One region of the Ruegeria sp. AK11 genome, then DNA from elsewhere that is predicted to be linked to it. Evidence: riboswitches for the same ligand, from Rfam matches in the RefSeq annotation. Region 1 holds a riboswitch; the other holds the start of a gene.
What was found. A riboswitch is a leader RNA that binds a small molecule or an ion and turns the genes downstream of it on or off. The one in region 1 is predicted to bind cobalamin.

Region 1 (4,450 bases):
TGACGGGTTGTGAGGAAACCCAGGTCAAGATTGCGCGCCGTTGGAATATGGCTTTGAGGCCGTAGATTGTACGTATCTGGCATGCTGCGCTGACGACACTGATATCCAGTACGACCAGAAGCGATCGGAAGCCGTCAGTCCAGATGATAGGACAGAAACCGTTCTGTCCCGCCGGTACTATACCCCCACTGTGCTTTGACACCGAAAACTTCTGAAACGGTTTCCAAAGACAGGGCATGTTCGGGCGGGCCAAGAGAGACCAGCCGCCCTTTTGACAAAACAGCCACCCGGTCACAGGCCATCGCCTGATTCAGATCGTGCAGCGCCATCACTGTCGTCACTTTTAGAATTCGAACACAGTTCAGGATCGACAGTTGGTGATGAATGTCCAGATGGTTGGTCGGTTCGTCCAAAAGCAAGAGTCCCGGTTGCTGAGCCAAAGCGCGTGCGATGTGCAGTCGCTGGCGCTCTCCTCCCGACAATGTCGCCCATTCTCTGTGTGCCATATCGGCCATTTCCACGGTTTGCAGGGCTTTGTCGACTTGCCAGGTGTCCTCGGCGCGCCACGGCCGTAAGGCCGACAGCCAGGGCGTGCGGCCCAGTTCGACCACGGATCGTGCAGTCACGCGTTCGGCCGTATCAGCCTGTTGTTCAACGATGGCAATCCGTTGGGCAATTTGTCTGCGCGACAAATGCGAAACGGGATGACCCGCTATGACGACTTTTCCTGAAACCGGACGTACCAACCCCGCCAGCAGGCGCATCAGCGTTGATTTCCCTGAACCGTTAGGTCCGACCAAAGCAAGTGTTTCGCCGGGCTCCACGACAAAGGATACGTCTGACAGCAAAGTCTTGCCGCGAACGGAATATGTCAGGTTTTTCGCCTCGATCTTCATCGGGCGCTCCTCTGGCCGCGCACCAGAATTACGGCAAAGGCAGGCGCACCGATCAGGGCGGTGACCACCCCAATCGGCAGAACCTGACCCGGGATGATGATGCGCGACACGATATCTGCGCCGATCAGGAAGACCGCTCCGATCAAGGCGGAGGTTGGGATAAGCCTGCGATGCCCCGGTCCCACAAGGAACCGGGCAGCATGAGGGATGACCAGCCCGACAAAGCCAATGGATCCGACGATAGAAACCATGACAGCTGTCGTGAGCGCGGTCGCAAAGATCAGGGTTGCCTGCACCCGACGTACCGATATGCCCAGCGAGGCCGCTGAATCAGAGCCGAAAATAAAGGCGTCCAGTGCTCTGGCGTGAAAGCGGCAAATGAGCCAACCGACAAGGGCCACCGGAATGGCCAGATACACATCCGGCCAGCGCACGCCGCTGAGGTTTCCCATCAGCCAGAACATGATCCCGCGCGCCTGATCGGCATTGGCGGATTTGGCGATGATGAAGGCCGTCAGCGCATTGAACAACTGAGACCCGGCAATTCCCGCCAGGACGATCTGTGCCGTCGCAACCCGTCCGCCCCCTGCGCCAGCGGCTCGGGCCAGCAACGCGACAAAACCAAAAGCCAAAAGCGCGCCATTGAACGCGCCAAAAGACAGCGACAAAGCCCCCCCACCCAAACCAGCGATGGTTACAGCCACGGCACCCGTCGAGGCCCCGGCAGAAATGCCCAAAATGTAAGGGTCGGCCAACGGGTTTCGCAGCAAAGCCTGCAACACGACCCCTGCGACAGCCAGACCGGCACCGCAGGACGCAGCGACCAGAGCGCGAGGAATCCGGTAGCTCCAGATAATACCCTGATCAATTGGGTCGACAGGAAAGTCCGCTCCGGCCAGCTTGTTGGCCAGAACGGAGAGAACCAAATCGGGCGACAGAGAGGTTTCCCCGATCATCGCGCCCGCAAGAACCGCCGCAATCAACAATGGCACGGTAAGGCACGCAGCCTTGAAACCCTGCCGTAAGATTGCGGCGACCTCGTTCACAGGTTGTTTCCGATGGTATCCAGCTTCTCGGCCAGATCCTCCAGCGCCGGGATTGCGCGGATGGTGGCGTCCATGGCCTGCGCATCCATAATGACGATCCGGTCATTCTTGACCGCATCCATCTGGCTGGTCACCGGATCAGTGCGCAGGAACTCCAGCTTTTTCAGGTAGTCGTCCGCAGCAAAGCGACGGCGGTCCATCTTGGCGATAACAATCACCGTCGGATTGGCCTTGGCAATGGTTTCCCAGCCCACTGTTGGCCATTCTTCATCCGTCTCGACGACGTTGCGGATACCCAATTTACTCATCATGTATCCCGGTGCGCCTTTCTGTCCGGCCACAAACGGGTCGCTTTCCATTTCAGGAGAGGAAAACCAGAATACGGCTGACACATCGTCCAGCTTCACGGTTTGCGCCTTGGCGACGGCTGCGGCTTCGCGGGCCTTGTACTCGGCAACCAGGTCCGTGCCGCGTTCGGATACATCAAAGGCTGCCGCCAGTTCTTCGATACCCTGATACAGCGTATCGGTCGAGAACGCTTGCAGGCGGGTGCCATCGCCGCCGACTGTATTGTCTTTGCCGATGCAATCTGCAGGCATTACGTACGTTGGAATGCCCAGTTCGTGAAATTGCTCACGCGTGGCGACGATGCCCTCGGGTCCGACATGCCACTCATATTGCGCTGCGACCAGTCCCGGCCGCTTGGCAACAACGCTTTCAAAGCTGGGATCATTGTCTGCCAGACGCTCTACCTTGGCATTCACCTCGGCATATTCAGGCAGCACCTCGTTGAACCAGACCGAGGTTCCAAGAACCTGCTCGCCCAGACCCAGCGCATAAAGCACCTCGGTCGCGGCCTGGCCGACCGTGACTGACGACGTCACTGGCGCGTCAAACGTGACCGAGTGACCGCAGTTTTCGATAGTTAGGGGAAAGTTTCCTTCGGAGGCAGCGCTGGTAGCCAGCAAGGAAAGGCCAATCAGGCCAGTGCGTAGAAACATGACAATCGATCTCCATGTGTCAATGACCAGAGAACGGGTGAATGGGCATTTACCGAAGCAACAGGCGCTTTACTGCCTGCCGTGAGCGCAGGGTAGAAAATAGACCGCCCGGCGCGTTTCTTCGGCAACCTCCCCGGACAACCCCGCCCGGTGTGTTTCGGTTTCATACCGGCAGGTCTCCTGACTGACGGGTCTTTGTCTGTCCTGTCTTCCCAGACCAAAATGGCCCAGTGACGGAAATGGACAGCGCTCGCCGCCTACAGTTGCGGGGGCAGTTCCGGTTGGCACCAAAAGGCACCTCGGATTCCCTCTTAGCCACATCGGGACCGGTAAAACGCGGGTACCTTAACACTTACCCTGCGGCAAGAAAAAACTCCGGGGTCTTTCCTATTTTCTCGCAAGAGCATGCACCTGCGCGTCTCAACATGGCGCTGATATCAGAAAAGCCGCTGAGAACGCGCCAAAATCCGGACCCAGATTCATAGTGTGTGATATTAGGGAAAATCATGGCTGGGGTGGTAGGATTCGAACCTACGATACACGGTACCAAAAACCGCTGCCTTACCACTTGGCTACACCCCAACGGTGAGCGGCTATCTACGATTGTTGATGGCAGGGTTCAAGAGCGTTTTGCAAAAAAAGCGAGCGCCGTAAAATTTTTTTGAAGGCCCCTCATTTGGTGTCGATCAACACCGCTCCGGTACGGTTGCCTTCCTGTACCATCGCATGGGCGGCAGCGCATTCTTCCAGTGTAAAGACCTTATGTACGGGGCAGATCAATGCGCCATCAGCCAGTGCCTTGTGTAGAGTCTCTATTGCGGCGGCGCGCAAATCTGCGGGCAGCAGGTAGATCAGGACTGCCTCGAGTGTCACGGCCTTGAACATCATGGGTCCAAAGGGAAAGACGGGTGTCATATTCCGGGCAGATCCATATGCGTTGATACGGCCGTTTTCGGCGATGACGGCAATGTTGGTGTCAAGGTTCTGTCCAAATTCGACATCGACGATTCGACCAATTGCACGTCCATCATTTGCGTCGAGAATCTGATCCGAAAGGTGTTCACCGGAGTAGTCGAGAACGACATCTGCACCAGCTGCCTTGACCCGGTCAAAGCTGCGGGTGCTGGCCGTTGCGATCACTTTGGCTCCGGCCCATTTGGCAAGCTGGACAGCCAGATACCCGACAGTACCCGCCCCACCATGGATCAAAATGGTTTGCCCGCGCGGCGTGCCGCCCGAGAACACTGCGTGGCTTGCGGTAAGGCCCGGAATTCCAAGAATCGCTCCGGTTTCAAGTGACACCGTCTCGGGCAGTTCTACAGCCTGAGATTCAGGCAGGGTGATGTGGCTGGCAGCTGTACCGAACGCGCGTTGCCATTGCCCGTTCCAAATCCACACGCGCTGACCAATCCGCGTCGCGGGTACGCCATCGCCAACCGCTGTGATGACTCCAGCCCCGTCGCTGTGCGGAACGATCAGCGGAAACGGAGGTTCTGTGACACCCGGT
Region 2 (4,450 bases), on a different contig from region 1:
GAAAGATTGAAGCGCCATCCGGTGCCAAAACACTATGCAAAGATTACTCTTGGGCGTGCGCGAGCGCTCGTAGTTCTGGTCTGTCCGTGGCACAAGAAAATCAGATCGTTAAAACGATCAACACGCGCGTCAATCGGAGAATCCGTGCCGTTTCGGATCAAAGCCAATACGGGACAAAGGAATACTGGACACTGCCGACGCAAGGGTCAGGAGATTGCGAAGACTTCGCTTTGCAAAAGAAGTTTGAACTTGTGCAGAACGGTGTGGATCCTACGAAGCTACTAATCGCGACCGTCTTGGACACCAATCGCAATGGCCATGCTGTTCTAGTCTATCGCTCGAGTGAAGGCGATTTGGTTCTGGACAATGTTACCAACAGGATCAAAACGTGGAAGGAAACAAGGTATCTTTTCCTACGAATACAGGACCCGATTCACCCTGATCGTTGGGTACAGGTTTCTAGCGGCTAAACCATTGGGTAGACATTGGTTGCCTCTCGCAATTGATGTCACGACCTGCATTGTTCTGGGCGCATAGTTGAGTTTCGATGCTCAGTCCGACTCGTCCATCTGCTTGTGTTTGCACCATTGCGTGTGAACGAATTCGATCCGCGCGCCAGATATCTCGGAGGTGTCGTATTGGCCTACTGTTGGGATTCCGCAAGCCATACACGTAGACAATGGGCGCGTTTCCGCAGCGAAACCTTCCATTTGACCCGCTCAGATTGGAGTATCTCCGTCAAGTAAAGGCCACCGGGTCGAGCGCGTTACGGCGAAGATATCGAACGCCTGATTAGGACGACCATGGAGGCCGTTCATCTACTTTAGGGAAGAACGCAATTATCCCCCAAGGATAAGGGGAAATGCGACGGCTCCGGCACTGCGTCGATGACATTGGAGGAGTTCGAAGACTGGCTGCACCCGGAGATATGCCGTTATCACAACACCCATCACACCGGGTTGCGGCGAGAACCGATGGCGGCATGGGCGATCCTCGGTTGTAGTGACGCAGACAGAAAAGTTGTTAATGCCGAGGCGTTTCGCATCAGCGTACTTCCTTTTGAATGTCGTCGGTTGTCGCTACGCATTCAGTCCCATGATCGGTCGTGGTAACCGAAAGGTAACCATCAAGCACGAACCCCGCTATATGTCCCGGATCTAGACTGTAATTGACGATAGAACGAACCTAGTTACGCGCAACAAGAACCTGTCGCGTCTCGGAATTCGCCTTGGGAGGCGCGGTGCGCGCGGACCTGAAAATAGGCGTGTCATGGCGAGCCGATCCCGGAGGCAATGCTGTTTCAGATTATTGAAGAACAAAGATGTTTCGCGTGAGCTGTTTCCACTTCATCGCCTACCACCTGCTTCAGCTCAGTCTCACGTAGAAACTTAAAAATTTTTTCGTCTGATGGTTGCTTCTTCGCCCTGCCAAATCCCCGTCTCGCACTCGGTGTATTTGCAAAGTTTTCGAGGGCTAGGGCTCATGTGTCCTTCCTGCCTGAGTATGGACTCTTTTCCAGACTTAGAGTCAAAACACGTATTGAAACTGAGCTAACAACCGACCAGCAAATATGAAATCTCAGATGGAAGTTCTCGATCAAGGATCAGCCTGACGCATGTGCCTACCTAACCTCACGCTTTGCAGAACCTGCCGCGACGCGGATTCCACCCTTTATGATCAATTAGCCGCAACGCTGGAGGCATCGGGGGTGCAAGCCGAGTTGCAGCAAGTGGATTGCATGTCCGGTTGTCACCGACCACAGACGTTGGCGGTGCGACAAAGCGGCAAGACCGCCTATCTTTTCGGTGAGGTTACGGTTGTCGATCTTCCGGACATAATGATCTTCATGCGGATGTATGAGGACAGTACTGACGGCGACTTCGCTGACGCCAGGAAGCTAGGTAAGCTACGTTTCAAGGCGATTGCACGTATACCGGCACAAAAAAGATAGCCAACATGCAACTTGCCGACCAAAGCTCCGGTGTCGAGTTTTCAGCTTACAGTTTGTGTTTTTCGACTTAGCCTTCTGCACTGAACGGCTAAAATCTAAACCAAGCCTGCCATTACCTAAGATTGACCGCTGCAGAATACTATGATGTCGCTTTCGTACTTGACGGAACAAAGCACTATGGAACAATAAAGGCTTCTACGGTGTCCAAAGGTGCCTACGCACTGGGACTGAAACGGGAATGAGGACGGTGCACCAAACTACCGCACTGAAGCCTTGACCGCCCCCGCGACTGTGAGCGGCGAGCGGCCTTCCAATACCACTGGCGTAATGGCGCTGGGAAGGGGGAAGTCTGCTGTGACCTGCGAGTCAGGAGACCGGCCGTAGGATGGACACAACATATGCCGTCGGGTGTGACGGCGAGGAGGATTAAAATGACGACAAAAACGATCAAGGCATCCGCCGCTGGCGCATCCTTTCTGCCTGCAGTATTCGCCGTGGTTCTGGGTCTAGGGATCATTACCGTGACTGGCCATGTTCAGGCTTCTGGCCTGCATGACGCGGCTCATGATGTGCGCCACGCAACTGGCTTCCCCTGCCACTAAAACAATGTTCAGTCGTATTCTGACCAGCGGCTTGTTCGCTGGTGCAGCAGCGGGGCTGATTGCCGCCCTTCTGCAGTTGTATTTCGTGCAGCCAGTGCTACTTCACGCCGAGCTCTATGAGGGCGGCGACCTGGTGCATTTTGGCGCTGATCCCGTAACTGCGCATCCCGACCTGCCCGGCATGTTCGCCGAGCCGATGCGCGATGGTCTCAGCATTATCTTCACCATGCTTACCTACACCGGCTATGCGCTAGTCCTGGCGGCGCTGATGTCAGTAGCCGAACGTCAGGGGCATGAGATCAACGGCCGCACCGGCCTGCTTTGGGGTCTTGCGGGCTTTGTCGCCTTCCACTTTGCTCCTGGCTTGTCACTGGCTCCAGAAGTTCCCGGCGTAGCGGCAGCAGATGTGGGAGTGCGTCAGATCTGGTGGACGGTCACCGTTGCCGCAGCCGGCGTAGCCATGTGGCTGATTGCCTTTGGAGGTAACCTGGTAAGCTACCTGATTGCGGCCGTGCTGCTAATGGTACCGCATATTATCGGGGCCCCTGAGCCTGAGAGTTTCTCTGGGCCGGTTCCGACCGAGATCGGGGCGCTTTTTGCTGCCCGGGCCTTCGGCATCGGCATGGCCGCCTGGGCACTCTTAGGCAGTTTCACCGGCCACTTCTGGCAGACAGAAGGCAAGCGCGCAGGCGCTGCAGTCTGATCGCGCTCCTCCATTGCTACCCCGCTGGTTACACCGGCGGGTTTTTTTTATTGAGGATGACAAGATGTCCCGTTCTCTTGCTCTCTTTGCCATCGGACTTGTCTTTGGCGGCGGTGCTGGCTTTGTGATTGCCGCCAGCAGCGGTAGCACCTTTGAGAGCCATGACCATACTGACCCGGCCCAACACGGCGGCAACATGGAGATGGCAGCGCACGACCACTCCGCTGCCACTAATCTGCCTGCCGACAGCGACGCCCCCAGTGTGGCGATCCAGATGATTAAGGATCCTATGGCGGGCTGGAATCTGCGTGTGACACCGCAGAACTTTCGCTTTGCTCCGGAAAATGCCTCCACGGCTGACGTTCCAGGCGAAGGTCACGCGCATGTTTATATCAACGGCGAAAAGCTGGGCCGCCTTTATGCCAATTGGTTACACCTTCCGTCGCTCCCCGATGGCGATGTTGAAGTAAAAGTTTCTCTCAATGGCAACAGCCACAGCCCTCTGATGGTTGAGGGTGTGCCCGTGGAGGCCAAAGTGACCGTGCAGCCTGACGGCGATGACTCCTGATTGACATTCCTGGCTGAGAAGACAACTACGCGGATTCAGCGGGTCTAAGCGGCAAGTACAGCGTGCGCGCGGGTTTTTGCCGCTCTGTATCCAAGGACAGATAAGCTGTTGCAAAGCCGCGCCGAATTCCCGTCTTGTTCCTTTGGCTTGCATCGTCGGAAACCGAAAACATGAAGCAACTACAATGGGCATTTCGGTTCTTTCCATTGCTTTTTTGACCCAGTCCAAAGCAAACTCGATCAAATCAGAGTTCACGCCACCGCGCACCTGATCGACTGGATAAACTAAGCGTTACCTGAAACCTCTTGAAGCTCTAGCTGCTAGAGGCTTTAAGACTCGAATTTGATCGTGAAAATGCGATGCAAATACATTGAACTTGTGAACCAGGCTGAGATCTATGCTGACAAGGCGCTATTTCATTCAATCAACCACTGCGCTGTTTTCCGCGTCTGCGGCCAGTCCATTGATCGCCAAAACATGGCCAACCTCGTCGCAAAAGACCTATTGGGACAGCCAGGTCACGCCATTTGATTACGATCCAGCGACCTCAAATCCATGGGGCGTTCATGACCGTTTTTTACCACGACGTGTCGTAGCAAATGATGGTTTGGTTCCTGGTGACATCC

Region 2: it holds a riboswitch for cobalamin, as region 1 does, so the genes downstream of both, ACR0D9_RS18430 (CbtB domain-containing protein) here and ACR0D9_RS00155 (ABC transporter substrate-binding protein) in region 1, are expected to answer to the same signal.

Annotation. Positions count from the first base shown of each region.
Region 1 is NZ_JBQFXU010000001.1:22,670-27,119, forward strand. Features, by position in the region: partial or broken gene ACR0D9_RS00145 (ABC transporter ATP-binding protein) at 387-896, opposite strand; gene ACR0D9_RS00150 (FecCD family ABC transporter permease) at 893-1,924, opposite strand; gene ACR0D9_RS00155 (ABC transporter substrate-binding protein) at 1,939-2,943, opposite strand; cobalamin riboswitch at 3,097-3,289, opposite strand; tRNA gene ACR0D9_RS00160 (tRNA-Gln) at 3,451-3,525, opposite strand; gene ACR0D9_RS00165 (NADPH:quinone reductase) at 3,616-4,450, opposite strand, start outside.
Region 2 is NZ_JBQFXU010000012.1:43,352-47,801, reverse strand. Features, by position in the region: gene ACR0D9_RS18440 (transglutaminase-like cysteine peptidase) at 1-470, shown strand, start outside; gene ACR0D9_RS18435 (DUF1636 family protein) at 1,616-1,951, shown strand; cobalamin riboswitch at 2,133-2,348, shown strand; gene ACR0D9_RS18430 (CbtB domain-containing protein) at 2,383-2,553, shown strand; gene ACR0D9_RS18425 (CbtA family protein) at 2,558-3,256, shown strand; gene ACR0D9_RS18420 (hypothetical protein) at 3,321-3,824, shown strand; gene ACR0D9_RS18415 (L,D-transpeptidase) at 4,222-4,450, shown strand, end outside.